4 regions of the Roseibium algae genome follow, and region 2 is predicted to be linked to each of the others. Evidence: predicted binding sites of a transcription regulator. Region 2 holds the regulator's gene; each other region holds the start of a gene.
What was found. Region 2 encodes PhoB, which activates phosphate uptake and scavenging genes when phosphate is short. Its sites were predicted from a motif close to TGTCATNNANCTGTCAT; they were not measured.

Region 1 (3,130 bases), on a different contig from region 2:
GGGGAGACAGACCAATGAGTTTCCAAACCAACGAAGAACCTCTGCTGCAGGTCCACGGTGTCACCCGCTACTATGGCGACCGGATTGGCTGTAATGACGTTGATTTCCAGCTTTGGCCGGGCGAAGTCCTTGCCATCGTGGGAGAAAGTGGCTCCGGTAAGACCACATTGCTCAATTGCCTGGCGACGCGACTGGCCCCAACCGCAGGCGCGATTGAATACCGCATGCGCGATGGCTCCATGCGCAACCTCTATCAGCTGAGCGAAGCAGAACGTCGTCTTCTGATGCGGACAGACTGGGGTTTTGTCCATCAAAATGCCGCTGATGGCCTGCGCATGAATGTCTCCGCCGGCGCGAATGTTGGCGAACGGCTGATGGCTGTCGGTCAGCGTCACTATGGCAACATCCGCGAGACCGCGACCGATTGGCTTGGCCGGGTGGAAATCACCGCAGACCGTATTGACGATGATCCACGGGCGTTTTCAGGCGGCATGCGCCAACGCTTGCAGATCGCGCGCAATCTCGTCACCCATCCGCGTCTTGTGTTTATGGATGAGCCTACTGGCGGTCTGGACGTGTCGGTTCAGGCACGGCTGTTGGACATGTTGCGCCGACTGGTCAGCGAACTTGGCCTATCGGTCATTATCGTTACCCATGATCTTGCTGTGGCTCGTCTGCTGTCTCATCGCATCATGGTCATGAAGCAAGGCAACGTGATCGAAACCGGTCTGACAGATCAGGTTCTAGATGATCCACGCGAGCCCTATACCCAGCTTCTCGTATCTTCCATTCTCCAGGTCTGAGGTCCACCATGCCAGTCCGTCTTTACCTCAACACCGTCGGCAAGACCTTCACCATGCACCTGCTGGGCGGAACGTCGATCCCCGTGGTTTCAAATGTCGATTTCTCCGTCGAAGCAGGAGAATGCGTTGTGCTGGGTGGCCCTTCAGGAGCCGGTAAAAGCTCCATCTTGAAAATGATTTATGGCAATTATCGCTGTGATGAAGGTCAGATACTCGTCACCAACGGCGACGAAATCATCAACATCGCTGACGCTTCCCCACGCCATATGTTGTCCCTGCGGTCCGATACAATCGGCTATGTCAGCCAGTTCCTCCGCGTCATTCCGCGCGTTTCGGCAACGGAAGTCGTCGCCGAACCTCTGGTCGCCCAAGGCACTTCTGAAGACGCTGCCATCGCAAAAGCGCGAGACCTGTTGGCCCGCCTGAATGTACCCGAACGGCTTTGGGATCTGCCCCCGGCGACCTTCTCCGGAGGTGAACAGCAACGAGTAAACATCGCTCGTGGCTTCATAGGCCATTACCCGATCCTTCTGCTCGACGAGCCAACTGCCTCGCTGGATGCTGTAAACAGATCTGTGGTCGTCGAACTCGTCGACGAGAAAAAGGCTGCTGGTGTTGCCATGATCGGAATCCTGCACGATCAGGATGTGCGCGAACGCATTGCCGACCGCATCATTGACGTCACCGGTTTCAAAGCCGCAGCATAACCACAGTAGAAAAATACCGTTGTCACAGGATCGACATCACAACCGCTTAGGTCGATGATGCCGATCCTGCTATTCCCCCCCTTTGCCGTTTGAGTCTTCAATGCGCTACGCCATATATTTTGCTGCTCCCGCTGACGATCCCCTGATGCAGGCTGGTAATCACTGGCTTGGACGCGATCCGTTCACCGGTCTGGACCTCCAACAACCAGCCATTGACGGCCTAAGCCCGGAACGCACCCAGGCCTTGACCGTCGATCCGCGCCGCTATGGCTTTCACGGAACGCTAAAAGCGCCTTTTTCACTGCAGGTTGAGACGACTGAAACAGAGCTACTGAACGCCTGCTCGTCTTTCGCAGCAGACCTTGCGCCCTTTGATCTGGCCGGGCTTTCCGTAAACCGGCTTGGCAAGTTTCTCGCTTTGACGCCAGACAACCCGGAGCCTGATCTCAAAGCCTTCGCCGAGGCATGCGTTCGGCAATTCGAGCCATTCCGGGCAACGCTCTCTGCTGCGGATCTGGAACGCCGCCGCAATAGCAATCTGAGCCCGTCCCAGGACCGCAATCTGGTGGACTGGGGCTATCCCTATATCTTCGACGAGCTGCGCTTTCACATGACGCTGAGCAACAAGCTCGAAAGCAATGATGAAGCAGATCATCTGCACCGGGCTGCAAGAGCTCATTTCGCGAACCTGACCGATGTTGCCCGAAAGGTCTCAAGCTTCGGGCTCTATACCGAAGCCGAGCGCGGGGCTCCGTTTCAGGTTCACACCATCTTCTCGCTGACCGGGTCATTGACGCCGGAACAAGCTGTTTCAAAATGCCGAGGTTCAAAATGAGCGCCACAACAGACACTTTCAAAAATGCCCGTCTGATCTTGCCAGACAGCGTTCTGGATGGTGCACTTCATTCAGAAAATGGCGTGATTTCCGACATCTCGCAATCAAGTTCCGTCGCAGGACATGATTGTGAAGGTGACTACCTTCTCCCTGGCCTGATCGAGCTTCACACTGACCATCTGGAAGTTCACTACGCGCCCCGGCCCAAGGTCCGCTGGAACCCTATCTCTTCCGTTCAGGCGCATGATGCGCAAGTTGCCTGCGCAGGCATCACCACTGTTTTCGATGCCCTGCGCGTTGGCATGGACAGCGAAGCTGATCTGAACACCAACGATATGCAGCAGCTGGCCAAGGCCATTGAAACCGGTCAGGCTGAAAACCGCCTTCGGGCGGAGCACTTCATCCACCTGCGCTGTGAAGTCTCTGCTGAAGACGTCATGACGGCATTTTCGGCATTTGACGGCGATGAAAATGTCCGCCTCATATCCTTGATGGATCACACTCCGGGGCAGCGCCAATTCGTCTCGCTGGATGCCTACAAGACCTACTACCAGACTAAAAAAGGCATGTCTGATGCGGAAATGGCAGCTTACATCGAAAAGCGTCAAAATCAGGCCAACGACATTGCGCCAAAAAACCGAAAGACAATCGCAGCTTTCGCCCATGAGCACGGCATCGCCATAGCAAGTCACGATGATGCATCCATCAGCCATGTAAATGAAGCAATCGATCTAGATACGCGCATTGCTGAATTCCCGACAACCGTCGAGGCAGCACGGGCGTCC
Region 2 (3,130 bases):
TTCCCAAAATCAATTTATGACAATGTTGCTTATGGGCCGCGGATCCATGGTCTGACACGCAAAAAGTCTGAGCTCGACGAAGTCGTTGCATCCAGCTTGCAGAAAGCTGGTCTTTGGAACGAAGTGAAAGATCGTCTGGATGGACCGGGAACGGGGCTGTCAGGTGGCCAGCAGCAACGCCTGTGCATTGCGCGTGCCATTGCGGTAAGCCCGGAAGTCATTCTGATGGATGAACCGTGCTCGGCACTTGATCCGATTGCCACTGCAAAGGTGGAAGAGCTGATCGATGAACTGCGGGCGAATTTTACGATTGTTATCGTGACCCATTCGATGCAGCAGGCGGCTCGTGTGTCTCAACAGACAGCTTTCTTCCATATGGGAAATCTGGTTGAAGTGGGCGCGACGCAGGATATTTTCACCAACCCGCAAGACAAGCGCACCCAGGATTACATCACGGGCCGCTTCGGCTGATTTTGTTGACACGGGTATGGAAAGGGAACTGAGATGACCGAACATACGGTATCTGCATATGGCGAAGAACTTACCACTATTGCTGGTCTGATCGCCGAAATGGGTGGCCTGGCCGAGGATATTGTCAGCAACGCGGTTTCTGCTTTGATGAGGCAGGATCTGGAGCTTGCCCAGGAAACCATCTTGAAGGATGCCAGGCTGGATGAGCTTCTGCTTGATATCGAAATGCGCAATGTTCAGGTGATCGCACGACGTCAGCCGATGGGCCAGGACCTTCGTGAGATCATGGCTGCTGGCCGTATTGCAAACGATCTGGAACGGGTCGGCGACATGGCGAAAAATGTTGCCAAGCGTGTGATTGCGATGGATGCAGGTCTTAAGTCCAAAACACTGTCAATCGGTGTTGAGCACATGACAGAGCTGGCTTTGTCTCAGCTCAAAAACGTGCTGGATGCCTATACCCGCCGGAATGCTGAAGAAGCTCGTCTTGTACGGGACCGGGATAGCGAAGTTGATGCGATCTACACCTCGTTGTTCAGGGAGTTGCTGACCTACATGATGGAAGATCCGCGCAATATCACTCAGTGCGCTCATCTTCTGTTTTGCGCGAAGAACATCGAGCGCATCGGCGATCATGCCACCAACATCGCAGAGAATGTTTTCTACATGGTCACAGGTGACCGCCTGACCGAAGATCGTCCACGCATGGACGAAACGGGTGTCATGGACAAAGAAGACGCCTGATATCAGTACGTCAGGCGGGAATGGTTCGGAGTAAACTGGAATGCCTAAGGTACTCATCGTTGAAGACGAGGAGCCGCTCAGCCTGTTGCTGAGATACAATTTGGAAGCAGAAGGCTACACAGTCGATTCCTGCATGCGCGGAGACGACGCTGAAGTTCGTCTCCGTGAAAGTGTACCTGACTTGTTGCTACTTGATTGGATGCTGCCGGGCATTTCCGGCATTGAGCTATGTCGGCGCCTGAGAATGCGCGAAGAGACTGAACGCTTGCCGGTGATCATGCTGACTGCTCGCGGCGAGGAAGCCGAGCGTATTCGTGGCTTGTCTACGGGGGCAGATGACTATGTGGTCAAGCCATTCTCCGTGCCGGAACTGATGGCGCGGGTCCGGGCCATCTTGCGCCGGGCAAATCCTGAAGTTGTATCTTCGATGCTGCGTTCTGGTGATATTGAGCTGGATCGGGAAACTCACCGTGTGCGGCGCAGCACCAAGGAAATCCATCTGGGGCCAACGGAGTTTCGGCTTCTGGAATTCCTAATGACGTCGCCTGGGCGCGTGTTCTCTCGTGAACAGCTTCTTGATGGGGTCTGGGGCCACGATGTCTATGTGGATGAACGGACCGTTGATGTTCATGTCGGGCGTTTGCGCAAGGCGTTGAACCGTGGCAAGGCGAAAGACCCAATCCGCACTGTGCGCGGTGCTGGTTATGCCTTCAACGATCAGTTCGCCCTTGCCTGAGGCCTGAACCTCAGTATCTTGCTATTGCCAAATAAAAAGCCCGCCGAATTCGGCGGGCTTTTTTAATCTCTGATCGCCTTAAAACTGCAAAGCTCTAGGAAGCGCGTGCAGCAGCAATTGGGGCGGAAACAGCCAACGGCTTATTGTTATTATTGCGTCGCCGATCACTCACAGGTTGATAAGCAATTTTGCAATGATGGGCGCAATAAGGAACGTTTGCATCTGAAACCCGACCGCAGAAATAGAAATCGTCGGTGCTCGGATCTCCGATTGGCCATTTGCAAGTCCGTTCTGTCAACGACAGTATCGTTGCACGTTCTGACATCGGTACCAGCTCAGCAATAAGCTCGATTTCCGGCTCTGGCTTTGCAACAGGAGCAGGTGCACTTTCCATCTTCAAGGCAGTTGCACCCTGAGACTGTGGTTGCGGTGTACCTGTTCTTCCTGGTGATGCAGGTGCAGCCGAGCCCGCGCGTGGCCGACGCGGCTTGGATGCAGGCGATGGTGCCTTTGCACGGCCCGAAAGCCCAAGGCGATGAACTTTTCCGATAACTGCATTGCGTGTCACGCCGCCGAGTTCGCCCGCAATCTGACTTGCGCTATGGCCTTCGGCCCAGAGCTTTGACAAAAGCTCCACGCGTTCATTCGTCCAACTCATTTTGCCGCACCCCGTATGTTCAGTGGCGAAAAACCACGAAGCATTAACCAAGTGTTAAGGCACACTCATGCGTGCCAGTAGTGGCATATTTAGTGCCATAAAGTGATTTGCTACACGACATGTCGTGCTTTACTCATCGGACATTACAATATCGGTGAAAGTTGAGGCAAGGTTTCGGGGGGATTCAGATGGGGATGAACCAGCTTTTCCCCAGAATAGCCAATTTGCCTATGTGCGAATGCAATTGGCTGAAACCTGCCAATTGCATTGACAGCGAGCCGGGGAACAGGTGTATAAGCTTTTATGACATGCGCGTGCCGCCTTTTCCGGGCGGCATGTTTCGTTTTAGGGCCTTTATTGGTCAGGTTCCGGAATAAACAGCGCATGGCATAAAGGTTTTTCTCTCCACGGGAGTTTAAGGAAATGTCGGCGTCTGCGCTGTTTGGAACTTACGCAAGATCGGGCCTGGAATTCGATCATGGTGAAGGTGTCTGGCTGGTAGCGAGTGATGGCCGACGATT
Region 3 (3,130 bases), on a different contig from region 2:
GACCGTCGCATCATTGGCCAGAACCATGACTTCCTGGCCTTCGACGCGGCCAATGCCTGCGATGATACCGGCAGCAGGAGCTGCCCCCTCATACATGTCGTGCGCCGTTAACATGCCGACTTCCAGAAACGGTGAACCCGGATCGAGCAAGCGGGAGACGCGCTCTCTTGGCAAGATCTTGCCGCGAGATATGTGGCGCTCACGTGCAGCCTCACCGCCGCCGCCAGCTGCTGCCTCTGCAGCGCCGCGAATGTCATCCAAGGCGGCTTCATGGGCTTTTGTGTTGGCCTGAAACTCCGCACTGCGTGATGACAGGTTCGATTTCAATATGGTCATGTCATCGGTTCTTTCTTGCAGGGGACAAAGGCATGGCAGACACACTGCCGTGCACCATATCCAGATAAATTGCTTCGATTTGCTCTGCAGAGAGCATGCCGCTTTCGCGGTACCAGGTCGGAATGCCGGTCAACATGGCAATGATCGCACGTGTCGCGACCCGTGTTTCCTTAATCCGGTACACACCGCGTTTCACACCGTCTTCTAAAATTGCGGTTAGAATGGCCTCATAGCGGCGGCGTTCGACTTCTACTTCAGAGAAATTCTGAGACTCAAGATTGCGCAACTCCATGTAGGAGATGAACACCTCTTCGGTACGCTGCAAATGATGGCGGATATGGAAGGTGACGAAGGCCTCGAGAGGGTCTGATGGCCTGTCTGTGTTTGCGGCGTGTTCCTGCCATGCTTCCAGCAGGTCGCGCATATGCGACAGCATCAGATCTTTCAGGATTTCTTGTTTGGTAGAGAAATGGTTGTAGAGGGCACCCGGTTGGACGCCGACCTCTGTTGCAATCTGACGCATGGACACTGCGGCATAGCCTTGCCGGGCAAACAGCTTCAATGCCGCTCTGCGAACGCGATGGGCCGTTTGTGTTCCCTTTTTTGCAGGCTTTCGCTCTGCAAGGGTCGCGATTTGATGTGACACAGAAGTTCCTCCAAAAATGAAAATAAATGAACGATCATTCATTTTCAACTGGAAAAGGACCCAAAAGGGCAAATGACCAGGCGAAAGGAGTGATTGGCAGCCGGGTGTCAAAAAACTGTAACAAGTAGAGTTTCACAAGAGAGCAGAAAAGCATCGTTATGCTCAGGCCTGACGACTTGAAGTGAAGAGGACAATCAGATGAGTGATGACAGTGCACGGACCTGGGTCGAGGCAGAGTGGCAAGATAGCCTGGATGAAGAGTTGGAAATGGAACTCGACGATCATCTGATCGCCAAAGACCTGGCCTTTATTTCCGATCTGAAACACAAGTCTGAGATTGACCGTAAAACCTACTTCCAAGAATTGCTGCGTTTGCAGTCAGAACTGGTCAAGCTGCAGGATTGGGTTCAGCACACTGGACAAAAGCTCGTCGTGATTTTTGAAGGCCGCGATGCCGCAGGCAAAGGGGGCGTTATCAAGCGTATCACCCAGCGGCTCAATCCACGTGTTGCCCGCGTTGTCGCCTTGCCGGCCCCAACGGAGCGGGAAAAGAGCCAGTGGTATTTCCAACGTTACGTGCCACATCTTCCTGCAGCCGGTGAAATGGTTCTGTTCGACCGCTCCTGGTACAACAGGTCTGGCGTGGAGCAGGTCATGGAATTTGCCTCCGCTGATCAGGTTGAGCAGTTCTTCCGGGATGTTCCTGAGTTCGAACGCATGTTAGTGCGCTCCGGCATCGTTCTGGTCAAATACTGGTTTTCGATCACTGACCAAGAGCAGCAGCTTCGTTTTCTGATGCGTATTCACGATCCGCTGAAGCAGTGGAAACTGAGCCCTATGGATCTGGAATCGCGTGTGCGTTGGGAGGATTACACCAAGGCCAAGGAAGAGACCTTGGAGCGAACCAACATTCCCGAAGCGCCCTGGTTTATCGTTGAAGGCAATGACAAGAAGCAGGCGCGACTGAATTGCATCAGCCATCTGCTCAGCATGCTGCCTTACGAAGAAGTGCCGCACGAGCCGATCAAGTTGCCTGATCGACGCTCAAACCCCGATTATGAACGCAAGGTGCTGCCGGACGAACTCTATGTGCCGACTAAATTCTGAGGAACTTGATATATCCGGGCTGTCTTCGATGGTCCGGATCCCCTTGCGCTGCTGAAGTGCCGTGACCTTGCTTTCTTCCGTCTGGGTTGCGATGACAGATGTCTTCTGAGGAGCGAACCTCAGGGTGGATGGTCACGGGAGACACTGATATGGCAAACGATCGAAGCTCCGTCAGGTGGGGCATTCTCTCAACGGCGAAAATCGGCCTTGAGAAAGTGATTCCGGGTATTTCCCGATCACAGACCGGCATTGCTGCTGCAATCGCTTCTCGCGATTTGGGGCGCGCCAAATCGACAGCCTCCGAGCTTGGGATTGAAAAAGCCTATGGCTCCTACGAGGAACTTCTGGCTGATCCTGATATTGATGCGATATATAATCCGCTTCCCAACCACATGCATGTGCCATTGACGGTGCAGGCCGTGGAGGCGGGCAAGCATGTGCTGTGCGAAAAACCTATCGCGCTCTCTGCAGACGAAGCGCGGCAGCTTTTGGATTTGCCGAAAGACAAGCTTGTCGCCGAAGGCTTTATGGTCCGGGCGCATCCACAGTGGATCCGGGCTCGGGAGATAGTTCGGTCTGGCGCTCTTGGAGAGCTGCGCGCAATTCAGTCCTTTTTTAGCTACTTCAACGCGGACCCCGGTAATATTCGCAATAAGGCGGATATTGGGGGCGGTGCGCTGCTTGATATCGGTTGTTATCCGATGGTAGCGGGGCGTTACTTCTTTGAAGCTGAGCCCACACGCGTTTTGTCGTTGATCGACCGCGACCCTGATTTTGGCACGGACCGCTTGTCCAGCGCCCTTCTGGATTTTGGTCAAGGTCGGAGGTTGGACTTCACGGTCTCGACGCAGTTGGTTCCGTATCAGCGGATCAATCTGGTGGGCACCAAAGCCCGGCTTGAAATCATGATCCCCTACAATGCGCCGCAGAGTGAAGAGGTTCTGATCCGACTAGACGATGGAACAGGGTTTGCCGATTTGACTGCAAAGTCCGAAACCATCGGCTCGAGTGATCAATATGCAAAGTTGATTGACGTTTTCG
Region 4 (3,130 bases), on a different contig from region 2:
CACCACAATGGACGAACGGGCCAATTTGCCATCTCCATCAGGGAACGGTGCTTTAGGATGCTGAATTCCAGCAAAGGCACTGCGGCGATCCACTGACCAGTTGAGACCGGTCACTTCCGAGCCGTGTGGTCCTGTCAAGAACCGCTGGATTTCACCCGTGGCCGGATCTCCGATCAGCATCTGGTTGTTGCCCTGTCCGGCAAAGTCCCCTTCATTGCTGTCATTGCCATCGGTCTGGATCCACAACAGACCCTTTGTGTCAAAGGCCATACCGTCCGGCGAGTTGAACATGTTGCCAGCATTGATGTTGGAAGACCCACCGTAGGTGTCACCCCCATGAACCTCAGGGTTTCCGGCCATCACGAACAGGTCCCATTTGAACTTGGGATCCACATGATCATCGTTTTCCGGATACCAGCGTACGATCTGGCCGTATTTGTTCTCTGCACGCGGATTAGGTCCGCCCACAGGGGTCTCATCACCGCCGGCATTGGTCTTGATACCGCGGTTCTTGTTGTTGGTGAGCGCGCAATAAGCCTCGACGGCCACAGGATTAACCGCGATCCATTCAGGACGGTCCATGGTGGTTGCGCCAACCTTGGAAGCTGCCATGCGAGTGAAGATGCTGAGCTCAGCCTGGCTCATGCCAGTGGTTTCCTCAGTCAAGGCCAGCCACTCACCGGTTCCATCGTCATGGAACTTGGCAACAAACAATGTGCCATCGTCCAGAAGACCATCTGTGCTGCCACCAGCTTGATAGGTGCCATTGGACACGAACTTATAAAGGAATTCGCCGCGCTCATCATCTCCCAGATACACAACAACATGACCGTCACGACCGAGAGCACATTCAGCATTTTCATGCTTGAAGCGGCCCAGCGCTGTGCGTTTCACAGGCGTTGAAGCAGGATCAGCCGGATCGATTTCCACCACGTAACCAGCACGGTGTGGTTCATTCACGTTCTTGGAGATATCGAAACGTGGATCGAACATTTGATAGGCGTAGCGGCTTTTCAGTCCAATGCCATAACGCTTGTAATCATCCGGCACAGCAAATGCTGCATCGGTCGATCCAAAGTAACCGTTGAAATTCTCTTCGCAGGTCAGATAAGTGCCCCAAGGGGTTTTACCTGAACCACAATTGTTGAACGTTCCAAGCGACTGAGTGCCCGACGGATCAGCATCCGTTTTCAGCAAATCATGACCAGCAGCAGGGCCAGCCAGACGCATTGGCGTATTATGGGTGATACGCCGGTTGAACGGGCTGTCGACAACCACTTGCCAACCATGTTCGCCTTCGGACACTTCCATCACAGTCACGCCCTGCAGGTTCTGCAGCTTTTTGACATCTTCTGCAGATGTCGGAATGCCGTCTTTGTTGTTCGGCAAGTTCAGCTTGGGATTGGCATATTCATGATTGACAGCAATCAGCTGGTGGTCGCCAACGGAGAAGAATTCCATGCCGTCAGTGTTCTCGCCGAACACTCGGTCGGACGTGGCAGCATCGCCGCCTGTTGCGTGGTCAAAGTCTGCAGCATCGGAAAAAAGCTTGTCGCCCCAACGCACCAGAACGTCCCATGTGTAACCTTCTGGAACATGGACAGTTGAATCTGTCGCAATCGGTATTGCCTTGAAACCGAAGCGGCTGGAGGTCATGGCCTCGGCAGAGGTTGACCCTAACAGGCTCGTGCCGAGGCCCATGGCCGTAGCACCAGAGCCAAGGGCAACAATGCCGCCCAAAAAGCCACGTCGAGACAGAGCCCTGTCAACGACCTGATCAAATTCAGTCTCTTCAGGCGTCGGACGCTGCAACTCGTCCCAATCGTCCCACGAAAGATCATGCGTATCCGCGTTTGTCATGGCTTGCTCTCCAAATAGCTGGCTACCAACATTTACGCGCGCAAGATCACCCATCACCATGTCAGGTTGACGACACTTTCCAGTGCATTATGCATTTGTAATGATCCGGAGAAATCTGTGCTCTAAGGCAAAGGCACGAGATCATCATCCAACGAGACAACCTCGCGCCTTTGCCGCACCATCACATTTCTCACTTGCGAGCGTTAATTGCAGGTGGCCTCATCCCCCGGAGCGAGCAGCTGGATTCTGGATGCCCTCTCCCCAAGGCCGCCAATAAAGGTATCCGCATTTTGGTCCAGTATCGGAAAAGTTCCAAAGTGACACGGGATAATGGTTTCAAAATCGAAGAAGCGATTACAGGCCAGCGCAGCCACTTTACCGCCCATTGTAAAACGATCCCCAATCGGCACAATTCCGACCTTCGGAGCGAAGAGTTCGTTGATCAGGGCCATATCACCAAAGATGTCTGTGTCCCCCATATGGTAGACGACAGGCTCATTTGGTGCATCCACGATCAAGCCATGTGGCTGGCCGAGATAGATCGCCTCCCCATTACCCTTGCTCTGCGACGAGGATGAATGGTGGGCGGTCGTCATTGCGACCTTGAAAGGCCCTAAATCAAGAAAACCGCCAGAATTCATCGGATTGATGTTGCTGACGCCCTGCGCCTGCAGCCACAAGCAAAGCTCATAGTCGGCAGTTAATTGCGCGCCGGTCTTTTTGCAAATGGCGGCAGCATCTCCAACATGGTCGTCATGGCCATGGGTCAACAGGACATGCGTTACGCCCTCAGACACAAGATCAACGCTCATGTCTGCAGGAAAGCTTGGATTGCCCGTCAAAAAAGGGTCGATCAGGATCGATGCACCCTTGATTGAAATTTTGAAAGCCGAATGCCCATACCAGGTCAATTTCATAACAAAGTTCCCATGCCGATTTTAAAGAAGCACCATTCCTATCGCACAGCTTTTCCCTGCCTGCACCCCCGACATTCCCAGGACTTGACCTTACAAAGGACTTGACCGCCCCCCCTGACATTTCCAAAAACCAAAGTATAAAACTAAAGGCGACAAAAAACGGCGCTCAGGAAATTTACGCGGGCCTCCAAGATTTGAATGTAGAACTTAACCAGAGGTTTACTGTAAAAAACGCCTACAACATTTGATTAATATTTTAGAGTTTAAGATAGTATAACTACTCATGACGCACGACAAATTGTTAATATAAAGACGCAGCCATGCAACGACCAACTCTGGACAACCAACACCGA

Region 1: a site for PhoB is predicted at 1,531-1,547, ahead of V6575_RS19895 (DUF1045 domain-containing protein). Genes of this name have one in related genera too.
Region 3: a site for PhoB is predicted at 1,088-1,104, ahead of ppk2 (polyphosphate kinase 2). Genes of this name have one in related genera too.
Region 4: a site for PhoB is predicted at 1,919-1,935, ahead of V6575_RS20425 (PhoX family protein). Genes of this name have one in related genera too.

Annotation. Positions count from the first base shown of each region.
Region 1 covers NZ_JBAKIA010000018.1:60,650-63,779, reverse strand. Annotated here, with positions in the region: gene V6575_RS19910 (alpha-D-ribose 1-methylphosphonate 5-phosphate C-P-lyase PhnJ) at 1-18, shown strand, start outside; gene phnK (phosphonate C-P lyase system protein PhnK) at 15-803, shown strand; gene phnL (phosphonate C-P lyase system protein PhnL) at 812-1,510, shown strand; gene V6575_RS19895 (DUF1045 domain-containing protein) at 1,611-2,345, shown strand; gene V6575_RS19890 (alpha-D-ribose 1-methylphosphonate 5-triphosphate diphosphatase) at 2,342-3,130, shown strand, end outside.
Region 2 covers NZ_JBAKIA010000002.1:230,796-233,925, reverse strand. Annotated here, with positions in the region: gene pstB (phosphate ABC transporter ATP-binding protein PstB) at 1-471, shown strand, start outside; gene phoU (phosphate signaling complex protein PhoU) at 505-1,215, shown strand; gene phoB (phosphate regulon transcriptional regulator PhoB) at 1,256-1,951, shown strand; gene V6575_RS04730 (GcrA family cell cycle regulator) at 2,046-2,609, opposite strand; gene V6575_RS04725 (aspartate aminotransferase family protein) at 3,033-3,130, shown strand, end outside.
Region 3 covers NZ_JBAKIA010000013.1:39,767-42,896, reverse strand. Annotated here, with positions in the region: gene V6575_RS16885 (carboxyl transferase domain-containing protein) at 1-336, opposite strand, end outside; gene V6575_RS16880 (TetR/AcrR family transcriptional regulator) at 338-982, opposite strand; gene ppk2 (polyphosphate kinase 2) at 1,181-2,089, shown strand; gene V6575_RS16870 (Gfo/Idh/MocA family protein) at 2,239-3,130, shown strand, end outside.
Region 4 covers NZ_JBAKIA010000019.1:37,396-40,525, forward strand. Annotated here, with positions in the region: gene V6575_RS20425 (PhoX family protein) at 1-1,860, opposite strand, end outside; gene V6575_RS20430 (metal-dependent hydrolase) at 2,064-2,777, opposite strand.